Regions from separate parts of the Microbacterium aureliae genome, predicted to be linked through region 1. Evidence: predicted binding sites of a transcription regulator. Region 1 holds the regulator's gene; each other region holds the start of a gene.
What was found. Region 1 encodes LexA, which represses DNA repair genes until DNA is damaged. Its sites were predicted from a motif close to TCGAACANNTGTTCGA; they were not measured.
Positions count from the first base shown of each region.

Region 2: a site for LexA is predicted at 3,507-3,522, ahead of ACYVF4_RS05445 (HNH endonuclease signature motif containing protein). Genes of this name have one in related genera too.
Region 3: a site for LexA is predicted at 2,830-2,845, ahead of ACYVF4_RS06665 (intein-containing Rv2578c family radical SAM protein). Genes of this name have one in related genera too.

Region 1 is NZ_BAAGWW010000002.1:1,288,573-1,295,310, reverse strand. It holds gene priA (bifunctional 1-(5-phosphoribosyl)-5-((5-phosphoribosylamino)methylideneamino)imidazole-4-carboxamide isomerase/phosphoribosylanthranilate isomerase PriA) at 1-357, opposite strand, end outside; gene hisH (imidazole glycerol phosphate synthase subunit HisH) at 412-1,062, opposite strand; gene hisB (imidazoleglycerol-phosphate dehydratase HisB) at 1,059-1,667, opposite strand; gene ACYVF4_RS12060 (histidinol-phosphate transaminase) at 1,664-2,749, opposite strand; gene ACYVF4_RS12055 (LysM peptidoglycan-binding domain-containing protein) at 2,814-3,197, opposite strand; gene lexA (transcriptional repressor LexA) at 3,474-4,139, shown strand; gene metE (5-methyltetrahydropteroyltriglutamate--homocysteine S-methyltransferase) at 4,206-6,545, opposite strand; gene ACYVF4_RS12040 (methylenetetrahydrofolate reductase) at 6,542-6,738, opposite strand, start outside.
Region 2 is NZ_BAAGWW010000001.1:1,115,354-1,122,091, forward strand. It holds gene ACYVF4_RS05425 (ABC transporter permease subunit) at 1-156, opposite strand, end outside; gene ACYVF4_RS05430 (sugar ABC transporter substrate-binding protein) at 245-1,504, opposite strand; gene ACYVF4_RS05435 (YajQ family cyclic di-GMP-binding protein) at 1,749-2,237, shown strand; gene ACYVF4_RS05440 (aminotransferase class I/II-fold pyridoxal phosphate-dependent enzyme) at 2,224-3,411, opposite strand; gene ACYVF4_RS05445 (HNH endonuclease signature motif containing protein) at 3,544-4,944, shown strand; gene ACYVF4_RS05450 (hypothetical protein) at 5,058-5,306, shown strand; gene ACYVF4_RS05455 (hypothetical protein) at 5,380-6,081, shown strand; gene ACYVF4_RS05460 (DUF7800 domain-containing protein) at 6,142-6,738, shown strand, end outside.
Region 3 is NZ_BAAGWW010000002.1:145,268-152,005, forward strand. It holds gene ACYVF4_RS06650 (ABC transporter ATP-binding protein) at 1-689, shown strand, start outside; gene ACYVF4_RS06655 (energy-coupling factor transporter transmembrane component T family protein) at 686-1,519, shown strand; gene ACYVF4_RS06660 (acyl-CoA dehydrogenase family protein) at 1,521-2,684, opposite strand; gene ACYVF4_RS06665 (intein-containing Rv2578c family radical SAM protein) at 2,855-4,945, shown strand; gene ACYVF4_RS06670 (hypothetical protein) at 4,961-5,731, shown strand; gene ACYVF4_RS06675 (hypothetical protein) at 5,810-6,037, shown strand; gene ACYVF4_RS06680 (hypothetical protein) at 6,280-6,558, shown strand; gene ACYVF4_RS06685 (hypothetical protein) at 6,519-6,738, shown strand, end outside.

The DNA.
Region 1 (6,738 bases):
CTCGGGGTTCTCGAGCGCCGCCGTGCCGAGGTTGATGCGGGCGGCCCCCGACTCCAGCGCCGCCTCGAGCGAACGGTCGTCGCGGATGCCGCCCGAGAGCTCGACCTGGACGCCTTTGACCTGCTTGATGACCTTGCGCAGCAGACCTGCGTTGCTGCCGCGTCCGAACGCGGCGTCGAGGTCGACCAGGTGGATCCAGTCGGCGCCCTGTCGCGCCCACTCCAGCGCCGCGTCGACGGGGTCGCCGTAGTTGGTCTCGGTGCCGGCCTCTCCCTGCGTGAGGCGGACGGCCTTGCCGCCGGCCACGTCGACGGCCGGAAGCAGGGTCAATGTGGGCGTGGACGCGAAATCGTTCATGGCTCCTCGTGCGGGAAGATCACGGAAGCGGACGCTCCCGCGGTTGGCACGATCTCAGAGAGTAGCCCCGCTGAGCCCGTCTATCCAATTGGCGAGCAGACGGATGCCGGCCTCCCCCGATTTCTCGGGATGGAACTGTGTCGCCGACAGCGGCCCGTTCTCGACCGCCGCGAGGAACGGCCGGCCGTAGGTGCACCACGTCAGCACCGGCTCGGGGAAGGGCGGCTGCACGTCCAGCGACCAGTGCTGGGCGCCGTAGGAGTGGACGAAGTAGAACCGCTCGTCCTCGATGCCGGCGAACAGGCGGGACCCGGCGCCGGCCTCCACGGTGTTCCAGCCCATGTGCGGCAGGACCGGCGCTTCGAGCTGGGTCACGGCCCCTGGCCACTCCCCCATGCCCTGCGTGTCCACGCCGCGCTCGACACCGTGCTCGAACAGGATCTGCATGCCGACGCAGATCCCCAGGACCGGCCTGCCGCCGGCGAGACGGCGGCCGATGAGCTCGTCGCCGCGGCTGGCCCGCAGCGCCTGCATGACGGCCTCGAACGCCCCCACGCCGGGCACGACGAGGCCGGCGGCGGCGAGGATCAGCTCGCGGTCGTCGGTCAGGCGGGCATCCGCCCCCGCCGCGGCGAGAGCCTTGACCGCCGAGTGCACATTGCCCGACCCGTAGTCCAGGACCGCGACCAGCGGCTTCGAGCTCACAGGGCGCCCTTGGTGCTCGGGATCCCCTCGACGAACGGGTCGAGGGCCTTGGCCTGTCGGAACGCGCGCGCGAACGCCTTGTACTGCGCCTCGGCGATGTGGTGCGGATCACGCCCGCCGAGCACGCGGACGTGGACGGTGAGCGCCGCCTGGAATGAGATGGCCTCGAAGGTGTGCCGCACGAGGCTGCCGGTGAAGTGCCCGCCGATGAGGTGCTGCTCGAAGCCCTCGGGCTCGCCGGTGTGGACGAGATAGGGGCGACCGCTGATGTCGATGACCGCCTGCGCGAGAGCTTCGTCCAGCGGGACGAGCGCGTCGCCGTAGCGCGAGATGCCGGACTTGTCGCCGAGTGCCTGACGGATGGCCTGGCCCAGGACGATCGAGATGTCCTCGACGGTGTGGTGGGCGTCGATGTGCGTGTCGCCGCTGGCCCGCACCGTCAGGTCGGTGAGCGAGTGCTTGGCGAACGCGGTCAGCATGTGGTCGAAGAACGGCACGCTGGTGTCGATGCGGTTGCGCCCGGTGCCGTCGAGATCCAGTTCGAGCTCGACCGTGGACTCGCTCGTGGCACGGCGGACGGACGCGGTGCGGTGCGCTTCGGTCATGCGTGCGAGTCTATCGAGGCGAGGGCGTCGAGGAACGCCGTCGTCTCGGCCTCGGTCCCCGCCGACACGCGCAGGTGGTGCGGGATGCCGACGTCGCGGATTAGCACGCCGCGGTCGTACAGGGCCTGCCACGTGCGTGCGGGGTCGTCGACGTCGCCGAACAGCACGAAGTTCGCCCACGACTCGTAGGGGGCGTATCCGAGAGCCTCGAGCGTCGCCGAGATCCGGTCGCGCTGGGCGACGATCTCGTCGACCATCCCGAGCATCGTGGGGGCGTGCGCGAGGGCGGCCACCGCCGCCGCCTGCGTCAGCGCGCTCAGGTGGTACGGCAGCCGCACGAGGCGGAGCGCATCGATGAACGCCGGGTCGGCGGCGAGATAGCCCACGCGTGCGCCGGCGAAGGCGAAGGCCTTGCTCATGGTGCGCGAGACCACGAGACGCTCGCGGCCGGGAAGCAGGGTCAGGGCGGACTGCTGGTCGTGGGGCGCGAACTCCTGGTACGCCTCATCGACGATGACGATGCCGGGTGTGGCCTCGTAGACCGCTTCGATGGTCTCGAGCGACATCGGGGTGCCGGTGGGATTGTTGGGCGTGCAGAGGAACACCACGTCCGGACGTGCGCGCGAGATCTGCTCGGCGGCGCTGTCGGGGTCCACCGTGAAGTCCGACCCGCGTGTGCCCTCGACCCACGTGGCACCCGTGCCGCGGGTCAGCAGCGGATACATCGAGTAGGTGGGGGTGAAGCCGAAGGCGGTGCGGCCGGGGCCCGCGAACGCCTGCAGGATGTGCTGCAGCACCTCGTTCGAGCCGTTCGCCGCCCAGATCTGGTCGCGGGACAGGCCGTGCCCGAGATAGTCGGCGAAGGCCTCGCGCAGCGGGGTGAACTCGCGGTCGGGGTAGCGGTTGACGTCGCGAAGGGCCCGCGCGATCGCGTCGAGGATGTCGTCGGCGACGTCCTGCGGGACCGGGTGGGTGTTCTCGTTGACGTTGAGCGCCACCGGCAGGGGCGCCTGCGGGGCGCCGTACGGCGTGCGACCCCGAAGATCGTCGCGAAGCGGAAGGTCGTCGAGTCGAGCGCTCATCCCCACCATCGTAGAGCCCGGGCCGCGGGCTCCGCCTCGGAGGACGTCCCGGGCCCGAGCGTCGTCAGCGGGACGGCGCGTACTCGGCGGGGATCGCCAGCGACTGCCCCGACTGCAGTGCCGCACCGTGCAGCGCGTTGAGGTCGGCGATCGCCGCGACGACGTCACGCGGGTCCGCCTCGGGCGCGAGGGACTGGGCGATCGACCACAGCGAATCGCCGGGTTCGACGGTGACGGTCGCGAACGACCCCGCCGGAGCGCCGTCCTCGCGCCCGGCCAGCGCCGCGCCGCCGCTCAGCACAGCGGCGGCCAGCAGGGACGCGGCAGGCAGCGCGGCGAGGAACGCCAGCACGCGGCGACCGCGCACGGTCAGCCGGAGTCGGGTGCGGGCCGGGGCGGGGAAGCCCATCTGTGCGAAGCCCATGTCGGTGACGCTCAGTGCGGTCATGTCTCCTCCTGTGGGGAAGAGTTCGCATCCGCCGATCGGCCGGGACCAGCGGATGCGAACCTCTCTTCCGAAGCTATCTTCGATATAGTCAGGTGTCAAGCGACGAATCGGGAAGCCGACCGTCGAAGCGACACGCGGGCGATGGTGCCTCCGGCGCTCCGGCGGACGGGATACCGTTTCGATAGCGACAGCCCACCATGGGCCTCCGACATTCGAAGACCGCTGCCGACGCAGGCGCGAGACAGGAGCCGACATGAGCGAGAATGCAGGTCCCCGATGAGCGAGAAGCCGCAGACGCGTCGCCGCAAGAGCCTCAGCGACAAGCAGCTGGCGATCCTCGAGGTGATCCAGCGCTCGATCGCCCGCCACGGCTATCCGCCGAGCATGCGCGAGATCGGGGATGCCGTGGGCCTGAAGTCCCTGTCGAGCGTGACCCATCAGCTCAACCAGCTCGAGCTCAGCGGCTACCTGCGTCGGGACCCGGGCAAGACGCGCGCCATGGAGGTGCTGATCGATCTGCCCGGGAGCGCCGGCGAGAATCCCGCCGACGAGGCGCCCGCCGTCGGCGATGCCGCGCTCGTCCCGCTCGTCGGCCGCATCGCCGCCGGCGTGCCGATCACCGCCGACCAGCAGGTCGAGGAGATCTTCCCCCTGCCCCGCCAGCTGGTGGGCAAGGGCGAGCTGTTCATGCTGAAGGTCAGCGGCGAGTCCATGATCGACGCCGCCATATGCGACGGCGACTGGGTCGTCGTCCGCTCCCAGGCCACCGCCGACAACGGCGAGATCGTCGCGGCGATGCTCGACGGCGAGGCCACGGTGAAGACCTTCCGGCAGCGGGACGGGCACACGTGGCTGCTGCCCCGCAACTCGGCCTTCGAGCCGATCCTCGGCGACGACGCCGTCGTGCTCGGCAAGGTCGTCGCCGTCCTGCGCGCGGTCTGAACGGACCGGCCGGGACCCGCGTGGCGGACCCCGGCCGGCGAGTCGGCCGGGGGCCCGGCCGGCGGCTCAGCCGGCGAACGACGCCGCGGCGGCCCGTGCGGTCGCGGTGGCGGCCACGAGGTTCCGCAGCGATGCGACCGTCTCGTCGTACCCGCGTGTCTTCAGCCCGCAGTCCGGGTTCACCCATACCTGCGCGAGCGGAAGCGCCGCGACGGCGCGGTCGAGCAGCGCCGCGATCTCGGCCTCGTCGGGGACGCGGGGCGAGTGGATGTCCCACACCCCGGGTCCGACCGCCGTGGGGAAACCCGAGGCGGCGATGTCGTCTATCACGTCGCCGCGGCTGCGCGCGGCCTCGATCGAGGTGACGTCGGCGTCCAGGCCCGCGATCGCGTCGATGACGGTGTCGAACTCCGAGTAGCACAGGTGGGTGTGGATCTGCGTCGCCGGCGTGGCCCCGGCCGTGGCGAGACGGAACGCGCCGACCGACCACGCCAGGTAGTCCTCGTGGGCATCCTGCCGCAGCGGCAGCAGCTCGCGCAGCGCCGGCTCGTCCACCTGGATGATCCCGATCCCCGCCGTCTCGAGGTCGGCAATCTCGTCACGCAGCGCGAGCGCGACCTGCGCGGCGGTGTCGGCGAGCGGCTGGTCGTCGCGGACGAACGACCACGCCAGGATGGTGACCGGCCCCGTGAGCATGCCCTTGACGGGCTTGGGGGTGAGCGACTGCGCGAATCGCGCCCAGTCCACGGTGATGGGGGCAGGGCGCGAGACGTCGCCCCACAGCAGCGACGGTCGCGTCGCACGCGAGCCGTAGGACTGCACCCAGCCATTGCGGGTCACGGCGAAGCCGTCCAGGTGCTCGGCGAAGTACTGCACCATGTCGTTGCGCTCGGGCTCGCCGTGGACCAGCACGTCCAGGCCGAGGTCCTCCTGCAGCGACACCACTCGGCGGATCTCGTCCCGTAGGAAGCCGTCGTACTCCCCCGCCGTCAGGTCGCCGCGCACGTGCGCGGCGCGGGCGCGGCGGATCTCGGCGGTCTGCGGGAACGAGCCGATCGTCGTCGTGGGCAGCAGCGGCAGATCCCGGGCGGCCTGCTGCGCGGCGCGGCGCACGGCCGCGTCGCCCCGCTGCCGGTCGGCGTCCGAGAGTGCGGCGGTCCGCTCGCGCACCGCCGGCACGCGGACGCCGGCCGCGCTCTGGCGGTCCGCGATCGCCGCCCCGGCCTCGGCCGCCTCTGCGGCGATGGCGTCGCGGCCGTCGGCCAGGCCGCGCGCGAGGATCGCGATCTCCGAGACCTTCTGATCCGCGAAGGCCAGCCACGAGCGCAGCCGCGGCGCGAGGTCCGGTTCGTCGTCGGCGTCGTGCGGCACGTGCTGCAGCGAGGTCGAGGTGCCCGCCGCCACGTGCGCGGCGCCGAGTTCGCGCGCATGGGTCAGCGACCGCCACGCCCGGTCCAGATCGGCGCGCCAGATGTTGCGCCCGTCGATGACCCCCGCCACCAGGACCTTGTCGCCCAGACCGTCGACGGCCGGCGGCACGTCGGCGCGATGGAGATCGAGGGCGATCCCCTCGATGTCCGTCGAGGCGAGTGCCTGCCACGCCTTGTCGGACACGCGGCCGTATCCGGCGGCGACCAGGATCGCGGGGCGGTCCGAGGCGGCCGACAGGGACGCGTACGCCCGCCGGGCGGCGTCGGCGAGATCCCCGGGCGCGGCGGCGAGGTTCTCGGACACCAGCGCCGGCTCGTCCAGCTGCACCCACTGCGCGCCCGCCTGCCGCAGTGCGCTCAGGATCTGGGTGTATACGGCGACCACGTCGTCCAGGCGGGTCAGCGGATCGAAGCCGTCGGGCGCGGCATCCGTCGCCTTCGCCAGGGCGAGCAGCGTCACCGGACCGACGAGGACCGGGCGGACGACCACGCCGTCGGCGAGCGCCTCGGCCACCTGACGGGCGAAGCGACCGCCGGAGTAGGCGAACACCGTCTCGGGGCCGATCTCGGGAACCAGGTAGTGGTAGTTGGTGTCGAACCACTTGGTCATCTCGAGCGGCGGGTTCTGACCGTCGCCGCGCGCGGCGGCGAAGAGCGCGGCGAGGCCGGCGGGGCCGCCCTCGCGGGCGTAGGCGGCGAAGCGCTCGGGCAGCGCTCCGACGGCGAGCGCCGCATCCAGCACCTGGTCGTAGAACGAGAACGTCTCGGGGATGGAGGAGTCCGTGGCGCCCAGGCCCCGCTCGAGCAGACGCCGCCGGGTGGTGCGCCGCAGCTCGGCGGCGGCGGCCTCGAGGCCGTCCTCGTCGAGCGCGCCCGACCAGTGGGCTTCGAGCGCGCGCTTGAGTTCGCGGCGCGCACCGAGGCGCGGATAGCCGAGGATCGTGCCGTGCGGGAACGTGGGGCGAGGGGCGTTCATCGTGAGGTCTCCTGGAGGGTGTTCGGGGCGAGGATGCCGACCTCTCGCAGGACCGCCAAGACGGTGTCATGCGAGTTGAAGGCGTACAGATGGATGCCGGGGGCTCCGCCGTCGAGCACCTCGCGGACGAGGCCGGCGGCGTGGGCGATGCCGATCTCGCGCTGGGCCTCGGGGCGGGGCTCGACCTCGAGAG
Region 2 (6,738 bases), on a different contig from region 1:
GAAGACGGCCAGGGCGTCGATGATGCCGAGCAGGATCACCTTCACCAGCAGGGCGACGAGCCCGCCGGAGGTGAGTTTGCGATTCGGCCGGAAGAGGTTGCCACCGTGGGGGGCGGGTGCGGTTCGGCGAGAAGCCGCGGTCTTGACGTCAGCCATCGGTGGGACGCTCCTTCGCATTCCGTGGGATCAGGATAGTGAGGCGGGCGAGGTCTGGAACAGACCCCGCCCGCCTCGCTTTCGCGTGTCAGCCGCCGATCTTGGACTGGATGTTCTCGGCAGCGGTCGTCCAGACCTGGGCCGGGTCGCCGTCGCCCTTGATGAGCTGCAGCTCGGCGTTGCCCCAGTCGGACCACACGGCACCCATCTCGGGGATGGCGGGCATGGGGTCACCGGTGGCACCGATGGCGCCGAAGGCCTCGACGTCGGGGTCCTCTGCCGCAGCGGTCTCGTAGGCCGCGGTCAGTGCCGGCGGGCGCCCGCCGACCTCGTAGAGGGCCAGCTGGGCATCTTCGGTGCTCAGGTAGTTGACGATGAAGTTCGTCGCGGCCAGAGCGTTGGTCGACTCGCTCGAGAGGAAGAAGCCGTTGACGCCCACGAACGGACGAGCCTCTTCGCCACCGGCGCTGGGGAGCGGGTCGATGGCGTAGTTGATGCCGCCTTCGCTGATCGCGGGGATGTTCCACGGACCGGTGAGGTAGTACGGCGAGTCGCCGGCGATGAAGAACTCGCGAGCCTTGTCGCCGTCGATGTTGGCGTTGAGGATGCCGTCGGCGCCCCACTGCTTGAGGGCGGTGGCGAACTCGATGCCGGCCTCGTCGCCCAGCACCAGCTGGGTGGCGTCGTACGAGCCGTCCTCGGCCTGTGCGAACACCTGCGAGCCGAACGAGGTCTGCAGCGGGTACAGGTGGTACGGGTCACCCTGCTCGGGCGAGAGGCCCACGAGGAAGGGGTACTTGGTGCCGGCTTCGCGGCCCGCCGCGATGACCTCGTCGAACGTCTCGACGGGCTCCGAGACCAGGTCGGCGTTGCGGACGAGCGCGACGTTCTCGATCGAGTACGGCACGCCGTAGACCTGGCCGTCGTAGGTCATGGCCTGGATGGCGGACTCGGCGAACTGGTCGGCGATGTCACCGATCTCGAGCGGCGCGACCACGCCGGCCGCGACGTACGCGCCGAGCTTGTCGTGGGGGCTGACGATGATGTCGGGGCCCTCGCCGGTCGGGACCTGGCTGATGAAGTCCTGGTCGACCGTCGCGAAGTCCTTGGTGACCAGCTCGACGTCGATGCCGGTGTCCTCGGTGAAGGACGCCGCGACCTCTTCGAGAGCGGGCTTGCGCTCGATGTCGACCCAGACGGTGATGGGCGTGGTGTCCCCGCCGCCGTTGTCGCCGCCGTCGGTGCTGCCGCCGCCGTTGTCGCCGCCACCGGCGCAACCGGTAAGAGCGAGCGCGGAAACCGCGGCGATCGCGGCGAAGCCGACGATGCTCCTCTTGTTCACCTTCATTGGTGTGTGCCTCTCTTGAGTACCTGGTTGCGGACTCTCGGCCCCGCGGCTCGTAGAAGTCCGTCCTTCTGACCTGCAGCAGATTCTGCAAGCGCTTACATTTCTACGTCACCGAGCCCGATCTCGCAAACACTCTCTGGTGTTCGATATCAGGCCGTGACTTTTGACGGATGCTGAAACCGCTTGCAGCCCGGCTCTTTCCGGCGACGGGTGCGACGGCATCCACCTCGCTAGACTTCCCGCCATGGCTGATTCGTCGTTCGACATCGTGAGCAAGGTTGACCACCAGGAGGCCGACAACGCGCTGAACCAGGCGCGAAAAGAGGTCGAGCAGCGCTACGACTTCAAGGGGACCGGGGCCTCGATCGAGTGGTCCGGCGAGGCCGTGCTGATCAAGGCCAACTCCGAGGAGCGGGCCAAGGCGGTGCTGGACGTCTTCCAGTCCAAGCTCATCAAGCGCGGCATCTCGCTGAAGAGCCTCGAGTCGGGCGAGCCGACGGCCAGCGGCAAGGAGTTCCGCATCGTCTCGACGATCAAGGACGGCATCTCGTCCGAGAACGCCAAGAGGATCTCGAAGATCATCCGCGACGAGGGACCGAAGTCGGTGAAGTCCCAGATCCAGGGCGACGAGCTGCGCGTGCAGTCGAAGTCGCGGGACGACCTGCAGGAGGTGCAGCGCCTGCTCAAGGCCGCCGACCTCGACGTCGACCTGCAGTTCGTCAACTACCGCTGACGCGGGCTCGCGTCGCCGCCTCCACCAGCGACGGCAACGCGCGTCCGATCGTGTCCATCGTCGCCGTCAGCGAGATGCGGAAGTGCTCCGGCCGGTCGAACAGCGTGCCGGGCATGACGTAGACGCCCCGCGCGGCGAGGTCGTCGCAGAAGCCGGCCGCGTCGCCGCCCGGCGCGCGGCCCCACAGGTAGAAGGTGCCCTCGGGGCGCGTGACGTCGACTCCGGCGGCGGTGAGGGCGTCCACCAGCCGGTCGCGCTTGCGGGTGAGTTCGCCGATGTCGATCGAGACGGATTCCAGCTGCGGCACGGAGTACTGCATGACGGCATCCGGGAATCCCCACCCGATCGCCAGGCCCGTCGGCATGAGCGCCTCGCAGAGCTCCTCCCGATCGCGGCGGGGCAGCAGCGGTGACAGGGCCAGGTAGCCCAGTCGCTGGCCCGGGGCGAGCAGCACCTTGCCGTAGCTGTAGTCGATGACCGTCCACGGGTACGTCGTCGCGGGGCTGTCGAATCCGATGTCGTCGAACCGGATGCGGCGATACGGCTCGTCCGAGAGGATCCAGATCCGCCTGCCGTGGCGCCGCGAAGCGTCCTCGAGAACCCCTGCGAGCTGCTCCCACGTCGAGGCCGGGTAGATCCTGCCGGTGGGGTTGGCGGGTGAGTTGACGACGACGATCCGGGTGCGGGGCGTGATCGCGCGGGCGATCGCGTCGACGTCCAGGTCGAACGTGCGCGGCTCGAGCTCGGCGCGGACCGGCAGCAGGTTCATGGCATGCAGCATCGGCTCGTAGCAGAACCATCCGGGCACCGGGATGACGACCTCGTCGCCGGCGTCGGCGAGCAGCGCGAACGCGAGCGCGATCGCGCCGAAGGCGCCCTGCGTCATCGCGATGTCCTCGGGCTCGAAGGGCGCGCCGAGCTCGGCGACGAGGCCTGCGGCGACGGCCTCCTGCGCGGGCCGCTCGCTGGTCTTGTAGGCGAACCAGTCCACCGACCGCGGCTCGCTGTTCGCGCGCAGCGCCGCGGGCAGGCCGGGCAGCGCCATCTCGTGCGGATTGCCGAAGGTGAAGTCCAGGGCGTCCGGATCATCCGAGATCGCCTGGATACGGCCGAAGAAGGTCGTGACGACATCGACCGCGGACTTCGCGCGGGCGGCACGGCTCGAGATCACCATCGCATCCACCTTCGTTCCCCCGCGCCCCACCCGCGTGACGCGCTCAGCCTCCCAGCGCGCTCCTGCCGCGTCAAGAGGTCCGCCGGCACCGGCATTCGAATGGATGTCCGAGGATCATGGCAGGCTGTGTGCATGACGAAGACCGCTGCGAATCCGGCCGACGTGGCCGCGGAGCGGTTGCGTCCGGTCGTCGACCGGCTGGTGGACGTGCGGGCCCGGATCGCGTCGCTGCAGGCGGCCGAGGCGCAGCTGTTCGCGCAGGCCGGGGTGATCGCCGCGGACTGGGCCGCCGCGGCGGACACCCGGTCGGATGCCGAGCTCGCCCACCGGTCGGTCGCGGCCGACATCGCAGCGGCGCTGCGTGTGTCGGACCGGACGGTGCAGCGTCAGATCGGGGATGCCGAGCGCATGGTGACCCGCTTCCCCGAGACGGCGCGCCTGCTGCGGGCGGGCCGGATCTCGCTGGCCCATGCCCGCATCATCGTCGAGGCCGGGGCGCGGATCGCAGAGCCCGAGCTGCGGGCGGAGTACGAGGCCAGCGTGCTGCCCTACGCACAGGCGGAGTCCGCATCGCGGCTGCGTCCGGTCGCACGGCGTCGCGCACAGTGGTTCCTGAACGAGACCGTGAGGGAACGCCATGCGGCCGCCGCCCTCACCCGGACCGTGCAGGTCCACGACCTCGACGACGGCATGTCCGTGCTGCAGGTCACCACCGCGTCGGTCGTCGTCCACGGCATCCACGACCGCGCCACCCGAATGGCCCGCGACGTCGCCGCGGCCGATGCCGAGGCGCTCCGGGCGGCGAGGACCGCCGCGACCGACGCCGAACGCGTCGCGAAACAGGCGGGAACGGATGCCGCGCACAGGGAGGCGGTCCGACTGCGGGAGCACGCCGACCAGCTCGCCGCGTCGCGGCGGAGCATGGACCAGATCCGCGCCGACCTCATCGCCGACATGCTGCTGGCCACCGACCCCACCGCGCACATCGGCACCACCCCCACCGGGCTCGCCGCGATCCGTGCGACCGTGCAGGTCACCGTGCCCGCCCTCGCCCTCATCGACTCCCCGCTCGACGACCCGTTCGACGCCATCACCCTCGCCGGGTACGGACCCATCAGCCCCGACACCGCCCGGCAGCTCGCCGCCGGCGCGCCCGGATGGGACCGCATCCTCACCCACCCGATCTCGGGCGCCGTCCTCGCCGTCGACCGGCACGACCCCACCGCACAGATGCGCCGCCACCTCGCCGTCCGCGACCAGCACTGCCGGTTCCCCGGATGCCGGCTGGCCACCGCACGCAGCGACATCGACCACACCGTGGACTGGGCCCATGGCGGCCCCACCGAGATCGGCAACCTCGCCCACCTCTGCCGGAGGCATCACACCCTCAAGCACCACACCCCGTGGACCGTGAAGCAGAAGCCGGGCGGGATCCTGGAGTGGACCAGCCCCACCGGCAGCCGGTACCCCTCGCACCCCACCAGCGCCGTCCACTTCGCCACCGACGCCGAGTTCGACCCCGCCCCCTTCTGACACGCGACGATCCTGGGTGATCGCTAGGTCTCCTAGCGAACCTGCCGTACCGTGGAGGCACCCCACCCGAGAGGCGCCCCATGGAAGTGGTAAGAGCGCGAGTGGATGGACAGATGTTCATCCTCGATCCGGCGCAGGACGTCGGCGAACTGAAGCGCCTCATCCTCGAGGCCGTCCAGCAGGGCGCGGGTTTCGTGCACTTCGACACCGTCGGCAGGTCGAACATCGCCGTGCTCATCACGCCCTATGTCGGCGTGAGGTTCGAGGTGCTGGAGCGGTCCGAGGAGCAGGTCCGCGAGTGGCAGCTCAACCCGCCCAGCATCGAGCCCGGCGACAGCGTCTACGACGACCTCATGTACTGACGGTTCGCCCGCCCTTCCGCCTTCGGCGCGCCGCGTCTGGCGCGCGCCCGCGCCGACGGCCAGAATGAGCGCCATGGCACCCGAAGCCACCAGCGCCGCTGCGCCCGGCGACGCAGCCCTGGGCCGTCGCGCCCAGATCCTCGCCACCGAGCACTGGGGACTGCTCGCCGCGCGCGGCACCGCTCAGAGCGAGGTGCTCACACGCATCACGATCTACCTCACGCTCGTCTCGGCGGGCCTCGTGACGATCAGCATCCTCGGCCAGGCGTCCGGCTTCGGCGAGTGGTTCGCCCCCGCGGCGCTCGGCATCCTGGCCTTCCTCGTCGTCGTCGGCTTCATGACGCAGACGCGCGTGAGCAACGTCGCCGAGGAGGACATGATGTACGTCGTCGCGATGAACCGGCTGCGCGGCGCCTACGCCGACCTCGACCCTGCCGTCGAGGACATCTTCCTCGCCTCTGTGGCCGACGATCAGACGGGCCTCGAGCGGACCTACTCCTTTCTCAGGCGCCGGTCCTTCAGCCACCTCTTCGGCAGCTCCGCCATCCTCATCATGTTCGTCAACGCCGCCGTGCTCGGGCTCTTCGGCGGCTCGCTGACGTACGCCCTGAGCGCGGCGATGCCCGCGGCGATCGCCGTCGGGGTGACGCTCGCCGTCCTCACCACGGGGGCCTCGGTCACCTATGGCTACTGGACCTTCCGGACCGCGTGGCGAAATTACCGGCCGCGGCGACGTAGCCCGGAGCGTCCGCGCTTCTGGCGCGTTCGTCACTGATCCCCGGCGCGGCACGTCACCTCGTGGCGGGTTGCGCCGGGGAGCGCTAGACATGGACGCATGTCGTCTCGGCTGGTCCTCGGACCCATGCTCCGCTACACCGACGAGGTGTGCGCCACCGTGTGGGTCGAGACGGACGCGGATGCCGTGGTCAGCGTGCACGCCGACGGCCGGCGGTGGCAGGCCCGCAGCTTTCTCGTCCACGGGCACCACTACGCCCTCGTCGACGTCGACGGACTCGAGGCGGGGGCCGTGCTGCCCTACGAGGTCCACGTCGACGGCACGAAGGTGTGGCCCGAGGATGCGGCCCTGCCGGCGCCCGTGATCGCCACGCCGGCGCGCGATCGCCGCCTGCGCATGGCGTGGGGCTCGTGCCGCACCAGCGTCGACCACGACGCCCCGGGCAACCGGCTGCACGGCGTCGACGCGATGCGCACGTTCGCCCTCGCGATGGCCGAGGACCCCGCACTGCGTCCCGATCTGATCCTGCTGCTGGGCGATCAGGTGTACGCCGATCTCACCACCGAGCCCATGCAGGACTTCATCCGCTCGCGCCGCAGCCTCGACGAGCCCCCGGGCAAGGAGCTGAAGGACTACGAGGAGTACGCGCACCTGTACAAGCTGGCGTGGTCGGACGACATCAACCGCTGGCTGCTG
Region 3 (6,738 bases), 1.1 Mb from region 1:
GCAAGACGACGCTGCTGCAGGCCGTCGGCGGGGTCCGCCGCCCGCCGCGCGGCAGCGTGCGGATCGCGGGGCGGGACGTCTCGCGCCTGCCGGAGCGCGCCCTCGCCGACACCGTCGGCTTCGTCTTCCAGAACCCGGAGCACCAGTTCATCGCCCACACGGTCTTCGACGAGCTCGCCCACGGGCTGCGCCTGCGCCACGTACCCGACGCGCAGGTGCGGCGACGCACGACCGAGCTGCTCGAGCGGTTCGGGCTCGACGGGGCCGCACACCGGCATCCGTTCACCCTCTCGGGCGGGCAGAAGCGGCGCCTGTCGGTCGCGACGGCGCTCGTCACCGGGGCCGAGATCCTGCTGCTGGACGAACCGACCTTCGGCCAGGATCGCGAGCGGGCCGAGGAGCTGCTGGCGCTGCTTCATGAGCTGAACGACTCGGGGACGACGATCGTCCTCGTCACCCACGACATGCAGCTCGTCGCCGATCATGCCGACCGCGTGATCGTGCTGACCGACGGTCGGATCGACGGCGACGGCGGGGTGCGTGAGGTGCTCGCGGACGACGCGCTGCTCGACCGCGCGGGGCTCCGGCCGCCGCCGCTCCGGCGGGCGCTGCGCGGAGTCACCGCCCACCCCGTGATCGCCGACGCGGTGCGACTGACCGACCTGCCCGTCGCCGGAGGGGGCGCATGACCGGGCCGGTGCTGTCGACTCAGGCCGCCCGCGCGCGCGTGGACCCGTACGCCGAGCGGGTGGCCGCCTCGCCCCTGCGCTTCCTCTACGGCCTGAATCCGCTGGCCAAGCTGCTCGCGCCGGTCCCCGCCATGACGCTCGTGGCCGTCACGCGGGATCTCGCGACACCGGCGGCCTTCCTGGGACTGGCCGCGGCGCTGCTGCTCGTCGGCGTCAGCTTCACGCCGAGACTCGTCGCGGTGCTGCTCGCCGGCATCCCGCTGACGGTCGCCGCGGTCGGCGTCGGGTTCTCGCTGTGGGTGGATGCCGGGGCGGTCGACCATACGGCGGAGCTCTGGCGCATCGGATCCTGGGTGCTGTACGCAGGCGCCCTCGAGGTCGGGTTCGCCACGGGGCTCCGCATCGCCGCGATCATCGCGCTCGCCCTGATCGTGGGCCTGTCGACGACCGGACCCGACCTCGTGCGGGCGGGCGTCCAGCAGCTGCGGGTGCCGTACCGCATCGGATACACCGCACTGGCGGCTTTCCGCTTCGTGCCGCGGTTCGGGCACGAGCTCGAGGTGATCCGCCACGCCCACCGGGTGCGGGGCGCGCGCCGCGGGCGGGGCCCCTTCGCCGCCGTCGCCCGGTGGTCGGGGTACGCCGTCCCGCTGCTGGCGGGCGCCATCCGCCACGCCGAGCGGGTCGCCCTCGCGATGGACGCGCGCGCGTTCGGCGCCTACCCCGACCGGACCGAGCGCCACGTGGTCCCGTGGCGGACCCGCGACACGGTGTTCACCGCGACCTTCGTCGCGGCATCCGTCGCCCTCTTCTGGGTGTTCGCGGTGTGAGCTACTTCTTGCCGGCCAGCTGCCGCCCGACGATCTCGCGCATGATCTCGTTCGTGCCGCCGTAGATGCGGTGGACGCGGGCGTCGAGGAACGCCCGTGCGATCGGGTACTCGGTGATGTAGCCGTAGCCGCCGAAGAGCTGCACGCAGGTGTCGAGCACCTCCCACTCGCGCTCGGTCGCCCAGAACTTCACCTTCGCGGCCTCTTCGGCCGTGAGCTTGCCGTCCTTGTAGGCCAGCAGCGCGCGGTCGAGGTACGCCCACAGCGCGTCGACGGTCACCGCGACGTCGGCGAGCTTGAAGCGGCTGTTCTGGAAGTCGATGATGCGCTCGCCGAACGCCTCGCGGTCCTTCGTGTAGACGAGGGTCCAGTCCAGCGCCGCCTGCGCGGCGGCCGCCCCGGCGACGCCGATCGACAGGCGCTCGAGGGGCAGGTTCATCATGAGCTGCACGAAGCCCATGCCCTCTCGGCCGCTGATGAGGTTCTCTTCGGGGACGAACACGTCGCTGAACGACAGCTCGGCGGTGTCGTGCCCCTGGAAGCCCATCTTGTGCAGCTTCTTGCCGTGGTCGAACCCCTCGGAGCCGCTCTCGATCAGCAGCAGGCTGAAGGCGTCGGGACGCGTGCCCTCGCCCGTCTTGACGAAGGTGACGACCACGTCGGCGGTCTTGCCCGACGAGATGAACGTCTTCGCGCCGTTGACGAGGTAGCCGCCGTCGACCTTCTTGGCCGTCGTCTTGATGCCCCGCAGGTCGCTGCCCGCGCCAGGCTCGGTCATCGCCAGGGCGCCGAGGATCTCGCCGGTGGCCATGCCCGGCAGCCACTTCTGCTTCTGCTCCTGGGTGCCCATGTGGACGAGGTAGGGGATGGCGAGGTCGTCCTGGATGCCGAATGCCCCGGCCAGGGATCCGGCGCCGGCGGCGATGACCTCTTCCATCACCACGGTGCGGAACCGGTAGTCCTGCAGCATGCCGGCGCCGCCGAACTCCTCGGGGACCGAGAGCCCGATGATGCCCGCATCACCGGCTGCCCGCATGGTCGCGCGGTCGATCTCGCCGTCGGCATCCCACTGCTCTCGCTTGGCGTTCGTGACGTAGCGCTTGCAGAATTCCCGGACGACGTCCCGGAACGCCTCGTGGTCCTCGTCGTAGATGTCGCGTTCCATGGCGCCCCTCCGTTGTGGCATCAGATGTCACTGACCATGGTACGCAGTTCCACGATGTCGGTGCAGGACCAACGACCCTCCGCTCGGCGACGGGGAAGGGAGGGGGTCTCGTGCGAAGGTGTGCGCGCTACTCCTTGACAGATGTTCGTGCTTATGTTCGACTGATCGGCATGCGGTGGCGGGGACAGCAGCTGGGTCAGGCGGATGCCGCGGCCCTGCCCGGCCTCGAGAGCCTCAACTCACTGGTGCGGTCGGTGACGACCCCCGAGTTCGCCGACGTGACGTTCCACGAGGTGCTGTGCAAGTCCGCACTGAATCACGTGCCGTCCTCGTCGGCGATGCCGTTCAACTGGACGATCAATCCGTATCGAGGATGCACTCATGCCTGCAGCTACTGCCTGGCACCCGAGACGCTCGTGCTCCTGGCGGACGGTCGATCCCGGCCGATCGGCGAGCTCGCGGTCGGCGACGAGATCATCGGCACGGACCTCCGAGGCGCCTACCGCCGATATGTGAGGACCCAGGTCCGAGCGCGCTGGACGACGCGCAAGCGCGCATACCGTGTGACGCTCGCGGACGGAACCGAAATCGTGGCCAGTGGCGACCATCGGTTCCTCACCGAACGCGGATGGAAGCACGTGACCGGGGCCATGCAGGGCCGGGAGCAGCGACCCTATCTGACGACGAACAACCGACTTCAGGGGTTCGGCATGGGCGGACCGGCGAAGTCGGTCGACGCAACCGGCGTGGACTTCCGCCGCGGGTATCTGGCCGGCATGATCCGCGGCGACGGGATGATCTTCCACCGCACCTACGTCGACGCCGACCGCGTTCGAAGCATCCACCGATTCCGGCTGGCGCTGGCAGACGTCGAGGCGCTCGAACGCACGCGCGTCCTCCTCCGGGACGAAGGAGTGGCCACCCAGGTCCGGTCCTTCATGACCGCCATGGCGACCCGCCGCGCGATGACCGCCATCCAGACAGCACGGCACGCCGACGTCGCCCGCATCGAGGAGCTGATCGCGAGTCCGGAGAATCCCTCGGACCAATGGTTCGCAGGGTTCCTGTCGGGGATCTTCGACGCAGAGGGATCGCACTCTCGCGGCATCCTCCGGATATCGAACAAGGACGCTGACCTCCTCGATCACATCCAAGAAGGACTGTCGCGATTCGATGTCGGACACGTGCGCGAACCCGCGAGTCCGAACGGGGTGGTGAGCATTCGCGTCACCGGTGGGCTCGGAGCACGCCAGCGTCTGTTCCGTCTCATCGAACCCGCGATCACGCGGAAGCTCGAGCTCGCCGGCGCAGCCGTGAAGACCTACGGTGATCTCGGCGTGACCAGCGTCGAGGACCTCGGGTACGAGATCGAGATGGTCGACATCACGACGGGCACGGGTGACTTCATCGCGAACGGCGTCATCAGCCACAACTGCTTCGCTCGGGGCACGCACGAGTACCTCGAACTCGACGCCGGGCGGGACTTCGACACCCAGGTCATCGTGAAGATCAACGTCGAGGACGTGCTGCGCAAGGAGCTCGCGCGCGGCAGCTGGCAGCGGGAGTCGGTCGCCCTCGGCACAAACACCGACCCCTATCAGCGAGCCGAAGGCCGCTACCGGCTGATGCCGGGGATCATCGGCGCGCTCACCGAGTCCGGCACGCCCTTCTCGGTGCTCACCAAGGGAACGCTGCTGCGGCGGGATCTTCCCCTGCTGCGCGAGGCGTCGGCATCCGTACCCCTGTCGCTGGCGATGTCGATCGCCGTCTTCGACGACGAGCTGCAGAGGCTCGTCGAGCCCGGAACGCCGTCCGCCGCCGCGCGCCTCGAGACGGTGCGCGCGGCGACCGAGGCCGGCTTCCGGGTGACGGTGTTCCTGATGCCCGTCTTGCCCCACCTGACCGACTCGATCGCCGCCCTCGATCACGCCCTCTCGAGCATCAGGGATGCCGGTGCGGTGCGCGTGATCTACGGCGCGCTGCATCTTCGCCCCGGCGCGAAGCAGTGGTTCTTCACGTGGCTCGAGCAGCACCGCCCGGACCTGGTGTCGGCGTACCGGGGACTGTATCCGGGAGCTGCGGCGACCGCCCCGAAGGGCTATCGGTCGTGGCTCGCCAAACGGGTACGGCCGCTGCTGCGCGTCCACCGGCTCGATGGCCGGGAAGAGGACGAACCCGTCCGCGGTCCGGCACGCGCCGCGACGCCCGGGCCGGTCGTGACGACAACGCTCGGGCGGCAGACGGTGAACGCGCTGTTCTGATGACAGGATGAACCCGTGGGTGACGGCGCGGTCGATGAGCTGCGGATGCTTCGCGCCCGCGCGTATGGTCCGGATGCCGACATCCTCGACGACGCCGACGCGCTGGAGCGACTTCGCGAACTCGAGGATGAGGCGCGTCGCGCCGCCCTCGATGCGCCTGCGCCCGCGGCTGCGCCGACTCCCGCGACTCCCCCGCCTGCCCGTGTCGAGAGCGCCGCGGACGACGGCACCACGTCGCTCGCGGATGCCGCTCCCGACCTCGCGCCCGACGACGTCGACGTCGACCCCGCCGGTCCCGTCATCGCCACCCCGCGCCGGCGGTGGTACCGCCTCCTCACACCGCGCCGCCTCGCCCTGCTGTGGGTGGTCTCGCTGGTCTTCGCCGGGCTCGTCGCGTCGGCGGTGACACTGGCGCTCACCTCGGACGGCCACCGCGAAGTCGCCGTGCTCCAGGAGGCGGAGGATGCGGAGTGGCCCACGAACATCTTCGGCACCAAGGCCAACGGCGCCGCCGTGTTCGAGGATCTCGCCGGGCTGATGGTCGTCGCGATGCCCGGGTGGAGCCCCGGCGCGGCGGAAGCGATGTGCCTTTACGTTGTGGATTCGAACCCCGCGAGGGGCAGCATCTCGACGGGCGGCTGCGCGGCCGGCTCGTTCCCCGCCACCGGCGCCCTGACGGTCACCACCTCCTCGCCGCGGGAACTGCGTGACCGGTTCGAGCTCGGCGTCTCGCTGCAGTTCATCCTCGAAGGGGACCGCGTGCGCGTCCTCTCCGACACTCCCTGAGTCGACGCGCACCGCCCGCGCTTCGTCTCGTCGCTTCGCTCCTCGCTCAGCGACCGGGTCCTCCCACGCCGCACCACCGTGCGCTTCGTCTCGTCGCTGCGCTCCTCGCTCAGCGACCGGGTCCTGTGCGGACGCCTGCGCACGGGACGGCCGGCGGCGCGCGCCGTGAAGGACGCCTACCGGCGCGTCCGGGACGACGAATCGGTGAGGGATGCCGCGGTCGTCGTTCGCGACGACCTGCGGCGCGCCGGGGGCGCGGCACGCGCCGCGCACGAGCTGGAGCGGCTGGTGCGCGGCGGTCGCTGAACGCGGCGCTTCGTCTCGTCGCTGCGCTCCTCGCTCAGCGACCGCGGGGTTCCGGACGCTGAGCGAGCGAAGCGAGACGAAGCGCCCCGCACCACCCGCGCTTCGTCTCGTCGCTGCGCTCCTCGCTCAGCGAGCGCGGGGTTCCGGACGCTGAGCGAGCGAAGCGAGACGAAGCGCGCCGACCACCGGGTCCTCGCACCGCGCGCCTTCCGCGGCGGGGGCGGCGGTGTCACGATGTGAACGTGGGCGAGGACGCTTCCGACGAGCTTCGCGCGCTGCGGGCGCGCGCGTACGGTCCCGGCGCCGACATCTCGTCGGATCCGGACGCGTTGCGGCGCCTCGCCGAACTCGAAGCCCGCACCCGCGCGCCCCTCGCCGAGACCGAACGCGAGCTCGCACCCCCGCCCGAACAGGCCCGCCCCCGTCGCCCATCCCCGAGCCGGTCGAACCGGCATCCGCCGCCCGCCCCCGGCGCACCCGCGTGCGTGTCGCTCTGCTGGTGGCCGCCGCCGTCGTGCTGACCGCGGTCGTCGCCTCGGCGGCGACGCTCTCGCTGACGGATGACGGCCCGCCGCGGGTGGCGACCCTCGCCGCAGTCCCGGATGCGGAATGGCCGGCGCAGTTCAGGGGCGCCGACGTGGGCGACGCGGCGGTGTTCGAGACCTTCGAGGGGATGACGGTCGTGTCGATGCAGCGCGGCA